One region of the Rhizobium sp. A37_96 genome, then DNA from elsewhere that is predicted to be linked to it. Evidence: riboswitches for the same ligand, from Rfam matches in the RefSeq annotation. Region 1 holds a riboswitch; each other region holds the start of a gene.
The links. Region 1 has a riboswitch for cobalamin ahead of ACQZ6J_RS01280 (DUF1636 family protein). Riboswitches for the same ligand answer to the same signal wherever they lie in the genome.
Positions count from the first base shown of each region.

Region 2: linked by a shared signal. The riboswitch ahead of fdhA (formaldehyde dehydrogenase, glutathione-independent) and the one ahead of ACQZ6J_RS01280 (DUF1636 family protein) in region 1 are both predicted to bind cobalamin.
Region 3: linked by a shared signal. The riboswitch ahead of metE (5-methyltetrahydropteroyltriglutamate--homocysteine S-methyltransferase) and the one ahead of ACQZ6J_RS01280 (DUF1636 family protein) in region 1 are both predicted to bind cobalamin.
Region 4: linked by a shared signal. The riboswitch ahead of nrdH (glutaredoxin-like protein NrdH) and the one ahead of ACQZ6J_RS01280 (DUF1636 family protein) in region 1 are both predicted to bind cobalamin.

Region 1 covers NZ_JBNWDS010000001.1:269,332-274,089, forward strand. Annotated here, with positions in the region: gene ACQZ6J_RS01275 (ABC transporter ATP-binding protein) at 1-711, opposite strand, end outside; gene ACQZ6J_RS01280 (DUF1636 family protein) at 721-1,134, opposite strand; cobalamin riboswitch at 1,243-1,459, opposite strand; gene ACQZ6J_RS01285 (FAD/NAD(P)-binding protein) at 1,654-3,069, opposite strand; gene ACQZ6J_RS01290 (hypothetical protein) at 3,366-3,725, opposite strand; gene ACQZ6J_RS01295 (SfnB family sulfur acquisition oxidoreductase) at 3,772-4,758, shown strand, end outside.
Region 2 covers NZ_JBNWDS010000005.1:313,304-318,061, reverse strand. Annotated here, with positions in the region: gene fdhA (formaldehyde dehydrogenase, glutathione-independent) at 204-1,394, opposite strand; cobalamin riboswitch at 1,621-1,824, opposite strand; gene ACQZ6J_RS17035 (hypothetical protein) at 1,813-1,953, shown strand; gene ACQZ6J_RS17030 (beta-galactosidase) at 1,960-4,014, opposite strand; gene ACQZ6J_RS17025 (aminotransferase class III-fold pyridoxal phosphate-dependent enzyme) at 4,119-4,758, opposite strand, start outside.
Region 3 covers NZ_JBNWDS010000001.1:747,558-752,315, forward strand. Annotated here, with positions in the region: gene metE (5-methyltetrahydropteroyltriglutamate--homocysteine S-methyltransferase) at 1-1,806, opposite strand, end outside; cobalamin riboswitch at 1,905-2,116, opposite strand; gene ACQZ6J_RS03630 (hypothetical protein) at 2,518-2,832, opposite strand; gene ACQZ6J_RS03635 (porin) at 3,117-4,217, opposite strand; gene ACQZ6J_RS03640 (cupin domain-containing protein) at 4,644-4,758, shown strand, end outside.
Region 4 covers NZ_JBNWDS010000001.1:742,347-747,104, reverse strand. Annotated here, with positions in the region: gene metE (5-methyltetrahydropteroyltriglutamate--homocysteine S-methyltransferase) at 1-84, shown strand, start outside; gene ACQZ6J_RS03620 (acyl-CoA thioesterase) at 93-902, shown strand; cobalamin riboswitch at 929-1,147, shown strand; gene nrdH (glutaredoxin-like protein NrdH) at 1,399-1,620, shown strand; gene nrdI (class Ib ribonucleoside-diphosphate reductase assembly flavoprotein NrdI) at 1,631-2,026, shown strand; gene nrdE (class 1b ribonucleoside-diphosphate reductase subunit alpha) at 2,014-4,188, shown strand; gene nrdF (class 1b ribonucleoside-diphosphate reductase subunit beta) at 4,214-4,758, shown strand, end outside.

The DNA of each region.
Region 1 (4,758 bases):
CGCGTTGGACACATGTTCGACGGTGAGCACATCCGCCGGTTCGCCATGCCCCGTGAGACGCCCGCAATCGAGAACGGCGACATGTGTCGCAAAGTCCGCTGCAAGGTTGATGTCGTGCAGCGTCGTAATGATCGTTGGCCCCAACCCCTTCAACAGCTCGAGAATCTCAAGCTGGTGGCGGATGTCGAGGTGGTTGGTCGGCTCGTCGAGAATGATGAGCTCAGGCTCCTGCGCCAGCGCACGCGCAATCAGTGCCCGCTGCTTTTCGCCGCCGGACAGCGACGCGAACTGCCGCAGCGCCAAAGGCTCCAGCTCCAGGCGTGCAAGAGCCTTGGTCGTGACGTCGTGATCCCGGTCGCTCCGGCGCGCCATGCCCTTGCGATGCGGAATTCTGCCCATCAGCACCACGTCGCGCACGCTGAAGGGAAAATCGCCCGGTGTCTCCTGCGGCACGACGGCGATCCGTTGCGCCGCCTCCCTGGGAGCGATGGACCAGAGATCGACGCCATCGAGCCGCACCGTGCCCCGCTGCGGCTTGAGGCCGCGATAGAGGCAGCGCAACAGGGTCGACTTGCCGGCTCCGTTCGGGCCGATGATGGCCAGCCGGGCGCCGGCTTCGATAGACAGCGTGATGCCGCTGATGATCGGCATGCTTTTCTGAGGCCCCCAGGTGACGCCATCGGCGTACAATCGCGCGCTTCGTTCGGACATCGTGGGCTCCTATTGCAACGGCGACAGCTGGTATTCGGCCGAGACTATGGCAGCCGGAATGCGCGCCAGCGTCTTGCCGCCGAGCGCTCTCGGCCTCTCGCTCTCGCGCGTCAGCCCATCCGGGCGATCCCGATACAGCCGCGCAAAGGAAACGAGCGCTCCAATATCGGCAGCGTCCTCGATGTCACCGAAAAGATAGGTCGCTTTTGCCGTTGCCTGAAACGCGACCGTACAGGGTCGTTCGCAGCCCGCCATGCAGACGCTGCCTTCAAGGCTGAAATCATCGGAAAGCACTCTGCCCGCTTGGGAAATGGCCACTTGCAGATGTTTCAAAAGATCGAGACCGGGCCGGCATGGCCTGCCGACGTGGCGGCAATTGGTGCAGACGGTAATCCGGTGCGCTGCCGCTTTTGCTTTGTCCATGAAATGCCTCCCGGAGAATTCGCCGGAGGCAAAGTCAAGATAGGGCCAACGGACGCAACGGCGTCCCCGCCCAACCACTGATTTTCCATCGGAACACCCCGTCCGTTACGGTTGATATCATCGATGGCAGGTCTCCTGGCTCGCGGGTCACAACCCGTTCGCGCCTTCCCGGCAAAAAGCCAGTGGCATGCTGCGAACGCGCTCTCCGCTTACAGTTGCGGGGGCAGCCACGGTTTTGGCCCCTGATGGGTAGTCCGCACCGTGTTCCCTTTTCAGCCACCTTCAGGATCAATCCGAGGGCAGCACCATCGAGGCTATTCATCTCATAGAAAACGGAGGTGGGCAACGGCGATGTCATGTGCGCTTTCGTTTGTCCTTGGGTTCGGCATAGGCCATAGCTTTTGTTACGTTATTACATAACAAATAACAACCTGCTATTTTCACCCTCCGACATCGCACCTGTGGGGAAGCGGCGGAAGGACAGCCGACTTGGCATAACGAGAGGAAACCGGGGAGTTGCTACACCGCCTTGCACTGCGGATGGAAACGCTCGGCGACGCTTTCCGCTGCCGCATAGGCCTGCGTCACGATTTCCGGCACCAGATCGATGTCGGGGAGACTGCCAAGACCCAGGGGACCGATGGCAAAGAGCCCTTCCGTCGTGCGGCCGTTCACCTCAAGCGCCCCTGCCGCCTCGACGGCAAGGCCGAGACCGAGCTCGTCCGGCACCGCAAGACCGGTGTCGATCAGGCTCCGCAGCAGCGGGGCATTCAGATCGGGCGCCTGGCATCGACAGTCGATCACATCGTCGGCATAGAGCTGTTCGGTCTCCTGCCGCCCTGCCGGTCTCAAGACCAGCCCAGTCGGCGTTCGCCGGATGAAATGGCCACGCCGCAGCAAGGTATTTCCCTCGGCCAGCTCCTGCTTCAGGCGAACATGCAGCGCCTCGGGCAGCCGGTTGCGATGGCTGTCGTAGAGCGCCCTGAGATGCCGGTTGAACTGCTGCTTCTGGCCGGCCGGCAAGGACCGCCAAAGCGACCGCGCATGCTTGCGCAAGCCGTTCATGACGGATTGCCAGCTTTGGCCGTTCGCCTCCGCCTCACCGCAGGCCTTGCGGATGAAGCGAATGATCTCGCTGAGGTTGCCGGGCATTTCATCGGCGGGGAAAACCGGATCGGCATTGTTGCGCGTATGGCTTTGCGGCAGGAAACCACGTCGCGAAACGATGGTGATCTGCCCCGCATAGCCGTTTTCACGCATCTGCAGCAGCCGGTCGACGACACGCAGCCCGCTGCCGAGCAGGATCGTGTGCGGGCGCGAGACAAGACGGCGTGCGCGCACGGTCGTTGGAACGGTCACGAGATCGCTGGCCTGCGTTTCCTGATCGGTAATGCCATAGCCGGTTGCCAGCACCACCATGTCGAACGGCGCGTTGACGGCGCCATCGCTTTCCACCACGAAGCGGCCGCCTCGAACGCGGCGAAGCCCGAATACCGTCTCGCTGCTGACCTGCACCGCAACATCGCGCCGCGACGAGAAGGCCTCGGAAAAACGCTGGTAGACATAGTCGCTGAAAATGCTCTTCGGCACGAAAATCTGCAAAAAGCCCGGTATGGCCGCCGGAACGGCGCTCCGGAAAGGCGCATTGCCGCTCAGCCATTGATTGAAATCATCGGGATCGCCGGCGGAAACGGAGAGATCGCGAACGCGGCTGTTGAGGATCTCGCTGCTATGTCCGGAGGCCAATGCCTGTCCGCCGCTGACGCTGGAATTGGGATCGAAAAGCTGCAGGTGGAAAGGAAAGCGCACCGTCTTCAACAGGGCTATCGCCATCATCATGCCGGAAAAACCGCGCCCGATCACGGCGATGCGCGGCATCGCATAGGGCTGCGCCGCCGCATTCGTCCTGGCGGAAAAAAATCCCTGAACCGTCATATCAACTCCTGGGGCGAGAGGTGGTCGATCATGCCTTTCTTGGGGCTTACTCACTTTACAGGCCCAGAAACACGAATTCCGATCTCAGTTGCTCGTCAGCGGAACAATTGCGGCCGACAAAACGCGCGGAAATCGCTTCGGTTCTCAACTCGCCGCATTCTTTCGATCCCGGAGTCCCTTCCATGGAAGAAAGATGCGACAGGCGGGTCCAACTCCGATCCAACATCGGATGCCCGCAATCGGCCGCCACTGAATGACGTCTCAAACACCATCGGGCGGCAGTCTATTGCCTTTGTCTACTTATTTAGTCGTATATGAAAGCGCGAAAATGCGCCGCTAGCAAGTGCTTTCTTGTGAGGGCAAGATCGGAGCAATGATGCCGTGGCACAGAGAATGCTGCGCGACCAGATCCCGGCTTTTCGTCGGCACCTATCCCGATCGGCGAAAATGGAAAGCAATTCGTAGCCCTGAAGCCGGTGCGCGAAGCCGTTATGGCCGGGAAATGAGAGAGCGGAAAGCTCATCGCCCGACGGCAGCATCTCGGCCGCCGCCCATGCGATTTTCCATTTGCCGCCTGTCATGCCGAAGGGCGCGGCACGCACGAACTCGGAAAATTCATTGTATAGTACCGCTATCGAAATTAGAATCCTGGTCATTTGCCGCGCCTGAGAAACTGATCTGGCGACGGCCGAGGAGTGGTAAATGGGGACTGTTTCGCAGTTGCACGAACGCGTCAGGCCGCCCGCGCATCGCATTCAGAGCGAAGAGGAAGCACTCGATATCGCACGTTCGCTTGCGGCCGGTTTTGCGCAGCAGGCAAGCGACCGCGACATCAACCGCATCCTGCCTTATGACGAAGTCGAGGTCCTGTCCCAATCGGGCCTGCTCGGAATTTCCGTTCCCTCGGAGCACGGCGGCATCGACATTTCAAATTGCGTTCTCGCCGAAGTCGTTGCCCTCCTGGCGGAAGCGGATCCCTCTATCGCCCAGATAGTGCAGACGCATTTTCATGTGCTGGAAGCGATACGGATCGGCGGCGGCGACGATCAGCGAGCCGCTCTCTTCGATCGAGCCATCATAGGCGATCGCTTCGGTGGTGTGTTTTCCGAATCCGGCATCGGCGGGGCGGATCAAGATGCGCCGCATCCGATAGCGGATGGGCTGGGCTTCCGCCTCAGCGGCCGCATTTCCCCTTCCGCCAGCATTCTCTTTTCAGACTGGATTGCCTTGTTCGTTCCGGACGAACGCAAGAGGCTTTTGGCAGCCGTCGTGCCGAGGAACACCGAAGGCATCCAGATCATCGACGACTGGGACGGCTTCGGTCAGCGAACCTCCGGAAACGGTACGACCATTCTTCACAATGTCTATCTCGATGCCGATGCCGTGCTCCAGAATCGGGAAAAGCTGGCCGAGCCTACGGTGATCGACAGCGTGAGCCAGCTCACCCATGCCGGCATCAATCTTGGCATCGCCCGATCCGCACTTGCCGCGACGATGAGTTTCGTGAAGGCATATCCCTCGCCATCGACGGATAGCGGCACCCAAAAGGCGGCGGATGATCCGCTGATCGTGACGAGGATCGGCGAGATTGCCATTCGCATCGAAGCGGCGACTGCGATAGTGGAGCGGGCCGGCGGCAAGATCGACGCCGCTCAGATCAACCTCACCGAGGATCATGTCGTCGATGCC
Region 2 (4,758 bases), on a different contig from region 1:
CCATATCTGCCCGACATCTTCGGTGGCGGCAACGGGCCGCCGTTTCCAACGCGATTTGACTTGGCTTGGAGGTTTATTGCCCTTTTGTTGCCCGGCAAACTCACGAGCATTTAGGGAAACAGTACCGTGAGCGGGAATGCATGATCCCGCTCACGGTCATCTTCATCTGAGAGCCCTTGCGTGGTCGTATGAGCTTCCGTGCCTCAAGCTGCCTTCAACAGCTCACCATGCGGATCAAGGACAAACTTCGTGGCAGCGCCCTGGTCGAAGCTTTCATAGCCTTGCGCCGCATCTTCGAGCGAGATGATCCTGGCGTTGACGATATCGGCAATCGGCAGCCTGTCATGTAGGATCGCCTGCATGAGTTGCCGGTTGTACTTCAGAACCGGCGTCTGTCCGGTGTGGAAGGATTGCGCCTTCGCCCAGCCAAGACCGAAACGCAGCGACAAGCTGCCCTGCTTGGCCGCGGCATCTGCTGCACCCGGATCTTCCGTCACATACAATCCGGGTATCCCGATCGACCCTGCTGCGCGGGTGATCTCCATCATCTGATTGAGCACGATTGCCGGCTGCTCGCCGCCGGAATGACCGCGTGCCTCGAAGCCGACGGCATCGATGGCGCTGTCCACCTCGTTGGAGCCGACGACCTGGGCAATCATGTCGCCGAGACGATCGCTCTTGGAGAGATCGATAGGCTCGAAGCCGACCTTGGCGGCGTGCGCGAGACGATCCTTGTTGAAGTCGCCGATCATAACGACAGCCGCGCCCAGGATGCGGGCGGAGGCGGCTGCCGCGAGACCGACCGGGCCTGCGCCCGCGACATAGACGGTGGAGCCCACGCCGACGCCCGCGCGGACTGCACCGTGAAAGCCGGTCGGCAGAATATCCGACAGCATGGTGAGATCGCGGATCTTGGCCATGGCCTTGTCGCGGTCAGGAAACTTCAGCAGGTTGAAATCCGCGTAGGGCACGGTGACGTAGCGCGCCTGGCCGCCGATCCAGCCGCCCATGTCGACATAGCCGTAGGCGCCGCCGGCCCGCGACGGATTCACCGTCAGGCAGACGCCAGTGTCCTGCGACTTGCAGCAACGGCAGCGGCCGCAGGCGACGTTGAACGGAACCGAGACGATATCGCCGATGTCGAGCATCTCGACATCGATGCCCTTTTCGATGACCTCTCCGGTGATCTCATGGCCGAGCACGAGGCCCGGCATGGCGGTCGTGCGGCCGCGCACCATATGCTGGTCGGAGCCGCAGATATTCGTGGAAATCACTTTCAGGATTACGCCGTGCTCGATGCGGCGGCCATCCGGCGCCTCCAGCTTCGGATCGTCGATATCGCGAACCTCGACCTTGCCGGGTCGCATGTAGACGACGCCTCTGTTCCCAGTCATGCCATCTCCTCCTTGATTGAACGCTTGAACATCCTCGCCCGGAATCCCGGGCATCTTCGGATCGGCCCGCTCCTCAACGGGCTGAACAGCAGCGAAATCGGTTCCGGCAGCCGCGACTTCAGCGGTGACCGGGCCGGCGCATGCATGACTGCTACGAAAGCTGCGAGATTGGAACCGGGCGATCTCAAGACGCCCGCATTCGCCTCTCGATCACCCGCCGTGATCAATCAAGCCTGCCGTCAAGGCTGGTTTCCGGGCTTCGGACCTGTCCGTTCGGACGCTGTCGACAACCTTCCCGGCAGTTGTGCCAGTGGCATCCGTCGATAGTATTCGGTCCGCTACCGTTGCGGGGGCAGCACCGGCCTGCGACCGGTTTCCCAATTATCCACCGGCACGCTTTGCCGATGGCACCTTGAATATGACCAGAAGATCACGGCAGGCGCCATGGCGCGCACAGGAAAACGACATCGGCGCCCTGCACGACGACATCAGGCATTTTGTCGGTATTGCCACAGGCAAGCTGTCGCACCGCGAACGGCAGGCGGAGCCTGCCGTTTGAGACGCATCACTCGGCCGCAGCACCCTTGGCTCCATCGAGCCAGACCGCCACGCCGACAGGCGCAAGCACGCGGTTGCCGATCAGAAATTCGGCATCCTGCGCTGCGGGGACAGCCGCCACCGTGCTTCCATAGTTGAAGGCGAAGTGCAGCCTCCCGCGCCGCGCAAGGCGCAGATCGCCGAGATCCGGCAGGCTGCTCACGCCGGCCCAGGCAAACGTGTCGCCCATGAGCTTCAACAGGAACTCGTCGCGCGGCAGCGTGGCGCAGTAGCGCGCGATGTCATTGCCGATGACGGCCGGTGAATCCGGCCGATAGTCTCCCTGGAACGTCGCCAGCACCGTCTCCGTAGTCCGGATCGTTTCCCGCCATGTGGAGGTCTCGTGGCTGGAATTGCCGTAGAGAACGGTCTCGGACTGGAACGGCGGCAGAGACTCGACGCGCGTGACGCGGAAATCCAGGAGGTCGCCAAGCACGCCCGGCGGCAGATCGGCGGGAATATGCATGTCGCGGGTCTTGCTGCCGCTGCGAGGCCCGAACAGCGCCTTGGCGCCGGAAGCCTTGAGGCGCGCAATGAAATCCGGATCGGGAATGACGAGATCGGGTGCCAGCACCAGCCTGTATCCTTCGAGATCGGAATGCTGGCCGATGAAATCGACGTCCACGCCGAGGCGCGACACGGCGGAATACCAGTCGAGCGCAATGGCGGAGGCGGCATAATCGCGACCCTGCGGCAAGGCGCGGGTGGCAAAGCGGGATTCATAATCGAGCAGCAACGCAACGGCGGCTTTGTCGCGCGCCTCGCCCTTCGGCAGCAGCTTCATCTCGGCAATGACCTGCGCCACTTCCTTGTAGCCCTGATCCTCTTCGCTGTTCGGCAGAAGGAGGCCTGCATGGAATTGCTCCTGCGCGAACGGCGCCTGCCGCCAGCGGAAATAGGAAACCATGTCGATACCGTGGGCATAGGCGAGCCATGTCCACAAGCGCACCATGCCATCGGCCGGAGACTGGTTGTGCGAGGCCCAGTTCACCGGTCCCGGCTGCTGCTCCATGACCCAGGCCCGGCCGCGGCCGACCGCCCGATAGAGGTCATGATTGAAGGCCGTTTGATCGGGATCGCCGACGCGCAGATAGCGCTGCTTTTCCTCGGTGCTCAGCCGGCCATTGATGAGCCCGCCCATGGGATAGACGTCCCACGATGCGATATCGATATCTTCGCCGACCTTGTAATGATCGAAGTCGGTGTTCTGCGACATGAAGTTATGCGTGACCGGCCGGCCCGGTGAGTGGCGGCGGATGATGTCGACCTGCGCCTTGTTGAAGCTCTTCACCTGATCGGACGAGAAGCGGAAATAGTCGACCAGATGCGTCGGGCTCGGCTCCTCGACCAGATTGTTGGGCAGATCCACCTCGTCGAAGCTGTTGTAGTGCATGCTCCAGAATGTGGTGCCCCAGGCGCGGTTCAGCTCCTCGATCGTGCCGTAGCGCGCGGCCAGCCACTCGCGGAAGGCGTGGAGCGCCACTCGCGAATAGCTGTGAATCGTGTCGTGGTCGCCGTACTCGTTATCGGTCTGCCAGGCATGCACGAAGGGATGCTTGCCATAGCGCTGCGCCACTGCTTCAGTGATACGCGCGGCTTCCAGACGATAGCGCTGGCTGGAGAAACAATAGTGCCGGCGCGCGCCGAACTTGCGAACGGCGCCGCGCGCGTCGACGGGCAGGATGTCCGGGTAACGATCCACCAGCCACTTGGGAGGAGCGGCCGTCGGCGTGCCGATGATGACCTTCAATCCCGCCTTGCCGAGCACCTCGACCGCGTCGTCGAACCAGTCCCATTGGAAGACGCCGGATTTCGGCTCGATATGCGACCAGGCAAATTCGCCGATGCGCACCCAGGCGAGCCCCAGCTCCACCATGCGCGCGGCATCTTCCTCCCATTTCGTCCGCGGCCATTGCTCCGGATAATAGCAGACGCCAAGTTCCAGCATGCCGGCATCCGGCCGGCTGGCATCGAAATTGTTCTGTCTGGCGAGCGGCTTGTGCACTGTCTTGTCCTTCTTCATTCAAGTCGCCGAACGTCGGGCATCACCCTTTGTCGCAGTCGAAATTTAAACGTTTATATCGCCGCCGAAATCGTCGCGACGTGATCTCTGTTCTGGATCAGGGGCTAGCGAGGAGGCAAACGAGACAAGGTCTCATCGAGCCCGTCGAGAAACCGGTCGCAATCCTCCGCGCTGAAGGGCGCCGGCGGCTTTACCTTCAACACGTTATGATGCGGCCCCTCGCTGCTGAGCAGGATGTGATGCTTGCGCTTCATCTCGGCGATCACGAAATCCAGTTCCGCGGCGGCGGGCTCCAGCGTCTCACGATCACGCACAAGCTCGACGCCGTTGAAGAGGCCATGGCCGCGCACGTCGCCGATGATCTCATGGCGCGAAGCAAGGGCGCGCACGCCATCCATCAGCCGGTCGCCGACGACGCGGCAATGATGCATCAGCCGCTCGTCGCGGATGACGTCGAGAACGGCAAGGCCGATCTCGGCGGAAACCGGGTTGCCGCCGAAGGTGTTGAAATACTCCATGCCATTGGCAAAGGCGGCCGCGATGGCCTCCGTCGTAACAACGGCGGCCATCGGGTGGCCGTTGCCGATCGGCTTGCCCATCGTGACGATGTCGGGCACCACGTCCTGCAATTCATGAGCCCACATATGGCTGCCGACGCGGCCGAATCCGACCTGCACCTCGTCGGCCAGGCAAAGGCCGCCCGCCGCCCGGACATGGGCGTAGGCTTCCCTCAGATAGTTGGCC
Region 3 (4,758 bases), 480 kb from region 1:
ACGGACCTCGTCACGGATCGCGAGCGCGATCTGCCGGCACACGGTTTCGCGCGGAAGGTCGTCCCGCACGAAGGACCAGTTGAGAATGGTGACCGGCCCTGTCAGCATGCCCTTCAATGGCTTGTCGGTCAGGGATTGCGCGTATTTCCACCAGCGGACGGTCATCGGGTTCGGACGCGCCACATCGCCATAGATGATCGGCGGCCGCACGCAACGCGATCCATAGCTCTGCACCCAACCGAGCTTGGTGAAGGCGAAGCCCGAAAGCTGTTCGCCGAAATACTGCACCATGTCGTTGCGCTCGAACTCGCCATGGACAAGGACGTCGAGGCCGATCTCCTCCTGCCAGCGGATCGCTGCCGCCGTTTCCTTTTCCAGGAAGGCCTCGTAGTCGACATAGCTGAGCTCTCCCTTGTCGTGCAGCGAGCGCGCCTTGCGGACCTCGGCCGTCTGCGGGAACGAGCCGATGGTCGTTGTCGGGAGGGCCGGCAGCTTGAACCGGCGATGCTGGATCGGCTGGCGGGCCGAAAACGGCGATTGCCGTTTTTGCTCGATGCCCCGCAGCTCATGAAGCCTGCCCTGGACGAGCGGATCATGCACCCGGACGGAAGTCAGCCGGGCATGCATGGTCTGCTGCGATGCCGTGAGCGACGAGGCGTCATCGCCGGCCGTGAAATGGCGGCCAAGCAGGGCGATTTCGTCGAGCTTCTGCGTCGCGAATGCGAGCCAGGAGCGAAGTTCGTCGTCAAGGGCCGTTTCCAGTTCGATGTCGATCGGGACATGCAGCAGCGAGCAGGACGGCGCAATCACGATATCCGCCTCGCCGCGAAGCGCGGCCACGGCGGCAATGCGTGAGGCGATGGCCTGAAGATCGCTTCGCCAGATGTTGCGCCCGTCGATGATCCCGAGAGACAAAGCGAGATGCGCCGGCGCACGACGGACGATATCCTCCAGCGTGCTGCCGCCGCGAACGAGATCGAGATGCAATCCGGCGACGGGAAGCTGCAGAGCGATGTCGAGATTGTCGCCCAGCGACCCGAAATAGGTCGCAAGCACGAGCTTGAGGTTTGGTGCTGCCTTGGCGAGCGCCTTATACGCCAGCGCGAAGGCCTGCCTTTCCTTGTCGGAGAGATCGAGGACCAGAGCCGGCTCATCCACCTGGACGCTGTCGACGCCTGCGTCGGCCAGCTCGGACAGGATGCGGGCATAGACTGGCAGCAGCCGCTCCAGAAGGTCGATCGGAGCGGAATCGTCGAGCGCCTTGCTGAGCTTCAGGAAGGTCACCGGCCCGAGGATCACCGGCCGGGTGTGGATGCCGAGCGCCTTCGCCTCCAGAAAGGCTTCGAGAGGCCGGTTGGATGTCAGCTCGAAGCGCTGATCGGCTTTGAGTTCCGGCACCATGTAGTGGTAGTTCGTATCGAACCACTTCGTCATCTCGAGCGCGGCCGCACCGGCTGCATGGTGCGCATGTCCGCAATCGGCGTGTCCGTTACCGGACGAACCGCGGGCCATCGCGAAATAGACGTCGAGATCGACCGGTCCCCCGCGCCATCCGTAGACCGGAGGCACAGCGCCCACCATGACCGCCGTGTCGAGAACGTGGTCGTAGAAGGAGAAGTCGTTGGAGGGGATGATGTCGATCCCTTTTTCCCGTTGCAGTCGCCAATGATCGGCGCGGAGCGTTCTGGCAGTCTCCAGAAGCGCGGCCCGATCGGTCTTGCCGGCCCAATAGGATTCGAGCGCGAACTTCAGTTCGCGATGTCTTCCAATACGTGGAAAACCGAGATTTGCGGTCTTGATGGTCATTTCCTTACCCCGAAGGTTGTGGGCAAGGCATTGGCTGACGCATCGACGATAGGCACAGTGCGCCCGTCGCAACGCGGCACACCGGGACACCCCGCCCGTGGACGTTATCTATCGCGGCAGGTCTCCTGGCTTGCGGGTCATCGCTACCGTTCCGTCTTCCCGAGGCGTCTTCCTCAGTGACATGGTGGAACGGCGGCTCTCCGCCTACAGTTGCGGGGGCAGCTTCGGCATGGACGAACATCGTCGCACCGAATTCCCTCTTAGCTCATCCGCATTGGCGCGGGTAAGAACCACGATGGCGTCAACATGAACGACGCAGGCGCAAGCGTCAAGGAGATATAAAGATATCTTTATATCTTGGTTTGGAATTGCGTGAGCTGCAGATCATGGGCATCGGAGACGCATCGACCGTGCGCGGCCCCAATAACGCTGCCATCCATGGCGAATGGTTTGCTGCAGCGTCTCGATGGGAAAAGGTTGCCGCTTTGAGGCCCGTACGCGATCGCGAGTGAAAGCGGACGCAAACGACCGAGAAAAGCATAACGCCCCTCCGGCCTCCGAAGCCTGCGGAAAATCCGCAGGCGACAACGCAACCAGGCCAGACCCGAGACATTTTGGCCCAGGCTGGAGTGACGGCCGGCAGGAAATCTCTCGCCGTGCCGGCGCCTTGCTTCGATTGGCTAATCGGCCGAGCTGCCGTTCGCCACGAATTTAGTGGTTCTTGTTCGGCCCTTTGCCGGTGGTGAAGCTGCAGGTTTTGATCTTGCAGCTCGGATCGTCGCTTGTCGGGACGCTGGCGCTGGCCATCGTACCCTGGCCGAGGCACGACATCGAATTCGAAACGGTTCGGTTGTACATCATCATGCCCGGATGGTGCGACGGGTATTTCAGCACGACTGAACCACCTTCCTGCGCCATCTTTTCATGCACGGTTGCGCAGGTCATTGACTTGGAATTGTAGGCCGACATGGCCATGGCATTCGTGGAAATCATTCCGATTGCTGCAAGTAATACGATCGTCTTCATGGGGCTTCCTTTAATCAACACCGAATGGCGCTGAAAATGACTTATTCCTTCATTAGCTTCAGTTTTATGACAGCGAGCCGACTTCCCCCCGTCGGCTATTCACATCCCTGTCAGAAGCAAACGGCACATCATCGGTACGGTTGAGCGCAAGGCGCTCGCGCCTCGCTGCGCCCACCGGCCGGATGCAGATCCGGGCGCAGATTTTCAAGTTGTCCCGCAAAACGAACGAGGCCCGATACGAATACCGGGCCTCATTTGCAATCAAATCAAGCTGAGCCGAAGTCTCAGAAAGTCCGCTCGAAGCGAAGGATGCCCGAGAAGGTATCGTCACCCGGCACATCGTAGTGAACATAGGTCACTTCCGGCTCGACCAGGAGGTTCTTGACCGGGTTGAACTTCAGGTTCGTCGTTGCCTCGAAGATCTTGGAGTCGGTGTAGGCGAGCTGAACGTTCCACTTCAGCTTGTCGTTGAACGGCACGCCGACGCCGCCCCAGACGGCCCAGTCACCCCAGCCGCAATCCGCGCCGTGAACAACGCCGGAGGACGTCGTGCAGGCCGAGACGTTCTGGTTCGAACCGGCATACTGGTTGAGCTTGTCGCCATCGGTGTTCCAGCCGCCCATCAGGAAGGCGGAGAAGACGCCGAAGTCGGCATCGACGCGAGCCTTGATGGCGCCTTCTTCGACGATCGAGTCGTAGCCGCCGACGACGCGGAACTGCCATGCGCCAGCCTTGTAGCCGAGACCGGCAACGACGTTCGGGGCATAGTGGTCGGACTCGGACAACTGCCAGCTTCCACCGTAAGCGCTGGAGGTGGTACCGGAGTTGCTGTCTTCGAGCGAGATGACGCCCGTGAAGCCGGTGCCGCTGTCATAGTTGTAGGTGAGCTGATTCAATTCGTACGGACCGTCATAGATGACGTCGTCCTGGATCACGTCGCCAGCATAGCCGACGAACTGGTTGTATTGCGAGTCCGTCTTGCCCACGGTGAAGCCGCCGAGGGTGATGTAGGACCACAGCAGGTTGGTGCCGGTGGAGCCGCCGTCATTCCAGTCCCAGCGAACGATGGTTTCGGTCTTCAGCGGACCGTATTCGGTGTCGGTCGCGGTGTTGACGTCGAGTTCGGCGCGGGTGTGCCACTTCGTGCCGAAGCTGCTGTCACGATTGTAGGGATCCTTCCACTGGCCTTCGGTGCGAACCTTGCCGCCGACCCGCAGGCAGGTCTCGGTGCCGGGGATGAAGAAGTAACCAGCGCCGAAAGCATCGCAGATGCGAACATATTCCAGCGGCTCGGGTTCGGCTGCGACGATAGCGTCGGCAGCATGGGCGCCGGATACGACGCACAAGGCAGCAGCGGAGCCAATAAGCAAGCTCTTGATGTTCATGGTAACTCCATTCCTCATTTGAACTTGCGCGATTGACGAACCTGGGGGGCCGCTCGACATCAAGTTTCAGTCCTTAGTTCCGAAGCACAACGCCTCGCTTCCGGGCAGAAAGTTGCATTTGCGATCCCGCTTTTACAAGGACCTAAACATATGTGACAGCACGTACATATGCCGTGTTGCCCAAACGACGCACATGTGTACGGAGCATGACAGGAGTGTGACAAACACACCAATCCACAATCAGTATCGCAACCACGGAAACACGCATGGGTAGATGCCCGGGGAGCAAGTCCGCCAGCCCGCCGGCCGTTCCCTGTCGCGAATCCGGTCGCGGTATACGGCGCTGGACTGCCGGCAACGAGTCTTGATAGACTCACGGAGCGCAGACAGCGTATCCATCCATGGCAAATCGCAGGCGGGATCATCATGCCGAAGATCGATGTTGCAGCCGTGCCTAAAATCAAGGGCACCCGATATCCCGCTCCATTCAACGAACCCTGCGCCGAGCGCATACGCCAGCGGCTGGGTGATGCCGGCGGTC
Region 4 (4,758 bases), 470 kb from region 1:
CCGGCGCTGGCGAACATGGTCGCCGCCGCCGCGAAGCTTCGGCTGGAGCTTGCGCGCAATGGCCAGCGCACGGCAAGCGTATGAGCCGGGACTTGCCATCATCGGGGGAGCCGGCCGGCGGGCCGGCTCCCAGCACACTTATCGATATCGTCTTTCCCGGCGACACCAACCATCATGGCACGCTTTTCGGCGGGGCGGGCCTTGCCCTCATGGATCGCGTCGCCTTTATCGCGGCCAGCCGTTTCGGCCGGGTGCCGTTCGTAACGGCGTCCTGCGAGAGGGTCGATTTCAGGAAGCCGGCCCGCATCGGTGAAATCGTCGAAGTGACAGCAAAGCCGATATCGGCCGGACGCCGCTCGTTGACCATCGAGGTCAGCATGACGGCCGAGACGATCGTCGGGGCCGGGCGGCATCTCTGCACGTGCGGCGTCTTTCATATGGTTGCCGTTCCGGACGAGGATCGCCCGACCGACTGGAGCCTGCCGTCGCTGCCCGACGGGATCGAGGACTGCCACCGCGACGGGGTACGGATGGTCGATATCGTCTTTGCCGATCAGTCAAACAGCGCCGGCAAGATGTTCGGCGGCGAGGCGCTCGCCTTCATGACCAAGGCCGCCTTCGTTGCCGCCTCGCGGCGCTCGCGTACCCTGACCGTGCTTGCATCTTCCGAGCGGATCGACTTCCAGCGTCCCGTTGCCATCGGGGAGATTGTCGAGGCCCTGGCGAAGGTGACGAAAATCGGAACGGCATCCATGGCCGTCGAGACCGAGCTCTGGTCAGAGGATCCCTTGTCCGGCAAGCGCCATCTGACAGCCCGCGGGACTTTCAACATGGTTGCCGTCGATTCAGACCATCGTCCAGTTGCAGTCATCCCCAGGAATCCGGAGGGGCTGCGATCATAATTATTGACCCAAAATTTACCTCGTCTACTATATATAGTGTTCGAGGTTCTTCTGATTCGCAAGAATTGGAAGCTAAGAAGGGAATCCGGTCGGCAAGCATGATGATTGCCAAGCCGGAGCTGCCCCCGCAACTGTGAGCGGTGAGCATTCGTTCGATTAAAGTCACTGGGACCATGTGTCTTGGGAAGGCGAGGCGAATGCTGTGACCCGCAAGCCAGGAGACCTGCCTCGAGCAATAGCATCCACGGGCGGGGTGTCCGGCTGGCGAGCGATGGTTCCCGCGGCATGATGGCCGTCATCGCTTCCCCGAAAACCTCGCGAAAATTACTTCGGGGTGAAGTCCATGTTCTTGAGTATCCACAGCCGCCCGCGCGAGTGACGGTCGCTTAAGCGACCGGCTGCCGACTGGGTTTGCCTCCATTTTCAATCCCGCCAAGCGGGCATCATCCGATGCCCGAATGATTTTGCATGCCTTTAACAGACACGAGGATATTCGATGAGCATCACCGTCTACAGCAAGCCCGCCTGCGTCCAATGCACCGCAACGACCCGCGCCCTCGATCGCCAGGGCATCGACTATACGATCGTCGACGTATCGACCGATACGGCCGCCTATGATTTGGTGCAGGGTCTCGGCTACCGCCAGGTCCCGGTTGTCGTCGCCGGCGAGCTGCATTGGGCCGGTTTCCGTCCTGACATGATCAGCGCGCTCGCCTGAGGAGCTGGCGATGGGCGAGATCGTCTATTTCTCCAGCCGATCGGAGAATACCCATCGCTTCGTTGGAAAGCTTGCATTGCCGGCCGCGCGCATTCCGCTCGGCGCGGGAGACGAGCTTCGTGCGACCTCGCCCTATGTCCTCATCGTTCCGACCTATTGCGGCGAGGGAGGGAAGGGGGCCGTGCCCAAGCAGGTGATCCGCTTCCTCAACGATGCGGGCAACCGTTCGAACATTCGCGGGGTCATCGCCGCGGGCAACAGCAACTTCGGCGCGACCTTCGGGATCGCCGGCGACGTCATCTCCAGCAAATGCCAGGTGCCGTATCTCTATCGGTTCGAGCTTCTGGGCACGGATGAGGATGTCGCCAATGTCAGACACGGATTGGAACGATTTTGGACACGCTAAATACTTCTTTATCGCGGGACGCGGGCGACCGGTCGACAAAGGCCGCGGAAGCGGCACTCGACTATCACGCCCTCAACGCCATGCTGAACCTCTATGACGAGCAGGGCAGGATCCAGCTCGACAAGGACCGCATGGCGGCCAAGCAGTATTTCCTTCAGCACGTCAACCAGAACACGGTCTTCTTCCACAATCTGCGCGAGAAGCTCGATTATCTGGTGACCGAAGGCTACTACGAGCAGGAAGTGCTGGACTACTATTCCTTCAACTTCGTGCGCGATCTTTTCGATCACGCCTATGCGAAGAAGTTCCGTTTCCCGACCTTCCTCGGCGCCTTCAAATATTACACCAGCTACACGCTGAAGACTTTTGACGGCAAGCGCTATCTGGAGCGCTACGAGGATCGCGTCTGCATGGTCGCAATGGCGCTGGCGCGCGGCAGCGAGCAGCTTGCCCGCGATCTGGTCGACGAAATCATCTCCGGACGCTTCCAGCCGGCGACGCCGACCTTCCTCAACGCCGGCAAGAAGCAGCGTGGCGAGCTGGTATCGTGCTTTCTGCTGCGGGTCGAAGACAATATGGAATCGATCGGCCGCGCCATCAATTCCGCCCTGCAGCTTTCCAAGCGCGGTGGCGGCGTGGCGCTGTCACTCACCAACATCCGCGAAGCCGGCGCGCCGATCAAGCATATCGAGAACCAGTCTTCCGGCATCATCCCGGTGATGAAGCTGCTGGAAGACTCCTTCTCCTATGCCAACCAACTCGGCGCGCGGCAGGGTGCGGGTGCGGTATATCTGAACGCCCACCATCCCGACATCATGCGCTTCCTCGATACCAAGCGCGAGAACGCCCACGAGAAGATCCGCATCAAGACGCTGTCGCTCGGCGTCGTCATTCCCGACATCACCTTCGAACTCGCGAAGAACAACGAGGATATGTACCTGTTCTCGCCCTACGACGTGGAGCGCGTCTATGGCGTGCCGTTTACCGAAATCTCGGTCACGGAAAAGTATCGCGAGATGGTGGCCGACAGCCGCATCCGCAAGAAGAAGATCAAGGCGCGCGAATTCTTCCAGGTGATCGCCGAAATTCAGTTCGAGAGCGGCTATCCCTACATCATGTTCGAAGACACGGTGAACCGCGCCAATCCGATTGCCGGCCGCATCACCATGAGCAACCTCTGCTCGGAAATCCTGCAGGTCAGCGAAGCCAGCGAATATGGCGACGACCTCTCCTACACGCATATGGGCAAGGATATCTCCTGCAATCTCGGCTCGCTCAATATTGCCGCCGCGATGGACAGCCCCGATTTCGGCAAGACGATCGAGATGTCGATCCGGGCGCTGACGGCGGTCTCCGACATGAGCCACATCTCGTCGGTCCCTTCGATCGAAAAGGGCAACGACGAAAGCCACGCCATCGGCCTCGGCCAGATGAACCTGCATGGCTATCTCGCCCGTGAGCGCATTTTTTACGGCTCCGAGGAAGGCGTCGATTTCACCAACATCTATTTCTACACCGTGACCTATCACGCCGTCCGCGCCTCGAACCGGCTGGCAGTCGAGCGAGGCCAGAGCTTCAAGGGCTTCGAGAACTCGAAATATGCTTCCGGCGAGTATTTCGACAAATATACCGATCAGGCATGGGTGCCCGCGACCGAACGCGTGGCTGAACTGTTCGAGAAGGCTGGCATCGCCATCCCGACGCAGGAGGATTGGGTGGAGTTGAAGCAGGCCGTCATGGAAGGCGGGCTCTATAACCAGAACCTGCAGGCCGTGCCCCCGACAGGCTCGATCTCCTACATCAACCACTCGACCTCCTCGATCCACCCGATCGTCTCCAAGATCGAGATCCGCAAGGAAGGCAAGATCGGCCGCGTCTACTATCCGGCCGCCTTCATGACCAACGACAACCTCGATTACTATCAGGACGCCTACGAGATCGGCCCGGAAAAGATCATCGATACCTATGCCGCAGCCACCCAGCATGTCGACCAGGGCCTGTCGCTGACGCTGTTCTTCCGTGACACGGCGACCACGCGCGACATCAACAAGGCGCAGATCTACGCCTGGAAGAAGGGCATCAAGACCATCTACTACATTCGCCTTCGCCAGATGGCGCTGTCCGGCACCGAGGTGCAGGGCTGCGTTTCCTGCGCCCTTTGATTTCCGGTTTGAAAAGGACATTCCCATGAACATGCAATTCAAGCCGGCAAGCCGCGTTCGCGCCATCAACTGGAACCGCATCGAGGACGACAAGGATCTTGAGGTCTGGAACCGCCTGACCGGCAATTTCTGGCTGCCGGAAAAGGTGCCGCTTTCGAACGACATCCAATCCTGGGCGACGTTGAAGCCCGAGGAGCAGCAGCTCACCATCCGCGTCTTCACCGGCCTGACGCTGCTCGATACGATCCAGAACGGCGTCGGTTCCGTGAAGCTGATGGCCGATGCCGTCACGCCCCATGAAGAAGCGGTGCTTTCGAACATCTCCTTCATGGAGGCCGTGCATGCGCGCTCCTACTCGTCGATCTTCTCGACGCTCTGCCTGACGCCCGACGTCGACGACGCCTATCGCTGGTCGGAGGAGAACGAATTCCTGCAGAAGAAGTCGGCGCTGATCATGGAGCAGTATTCCTCCGGCGATCCCTTGAAGAAGAAGGTCGCCAGCGTCTTCCTCGAGAGCTTCCTGTTCTATTCCGGCTTCTATCTGCCGATGTTCTGGTCGAGCCGCGCCAA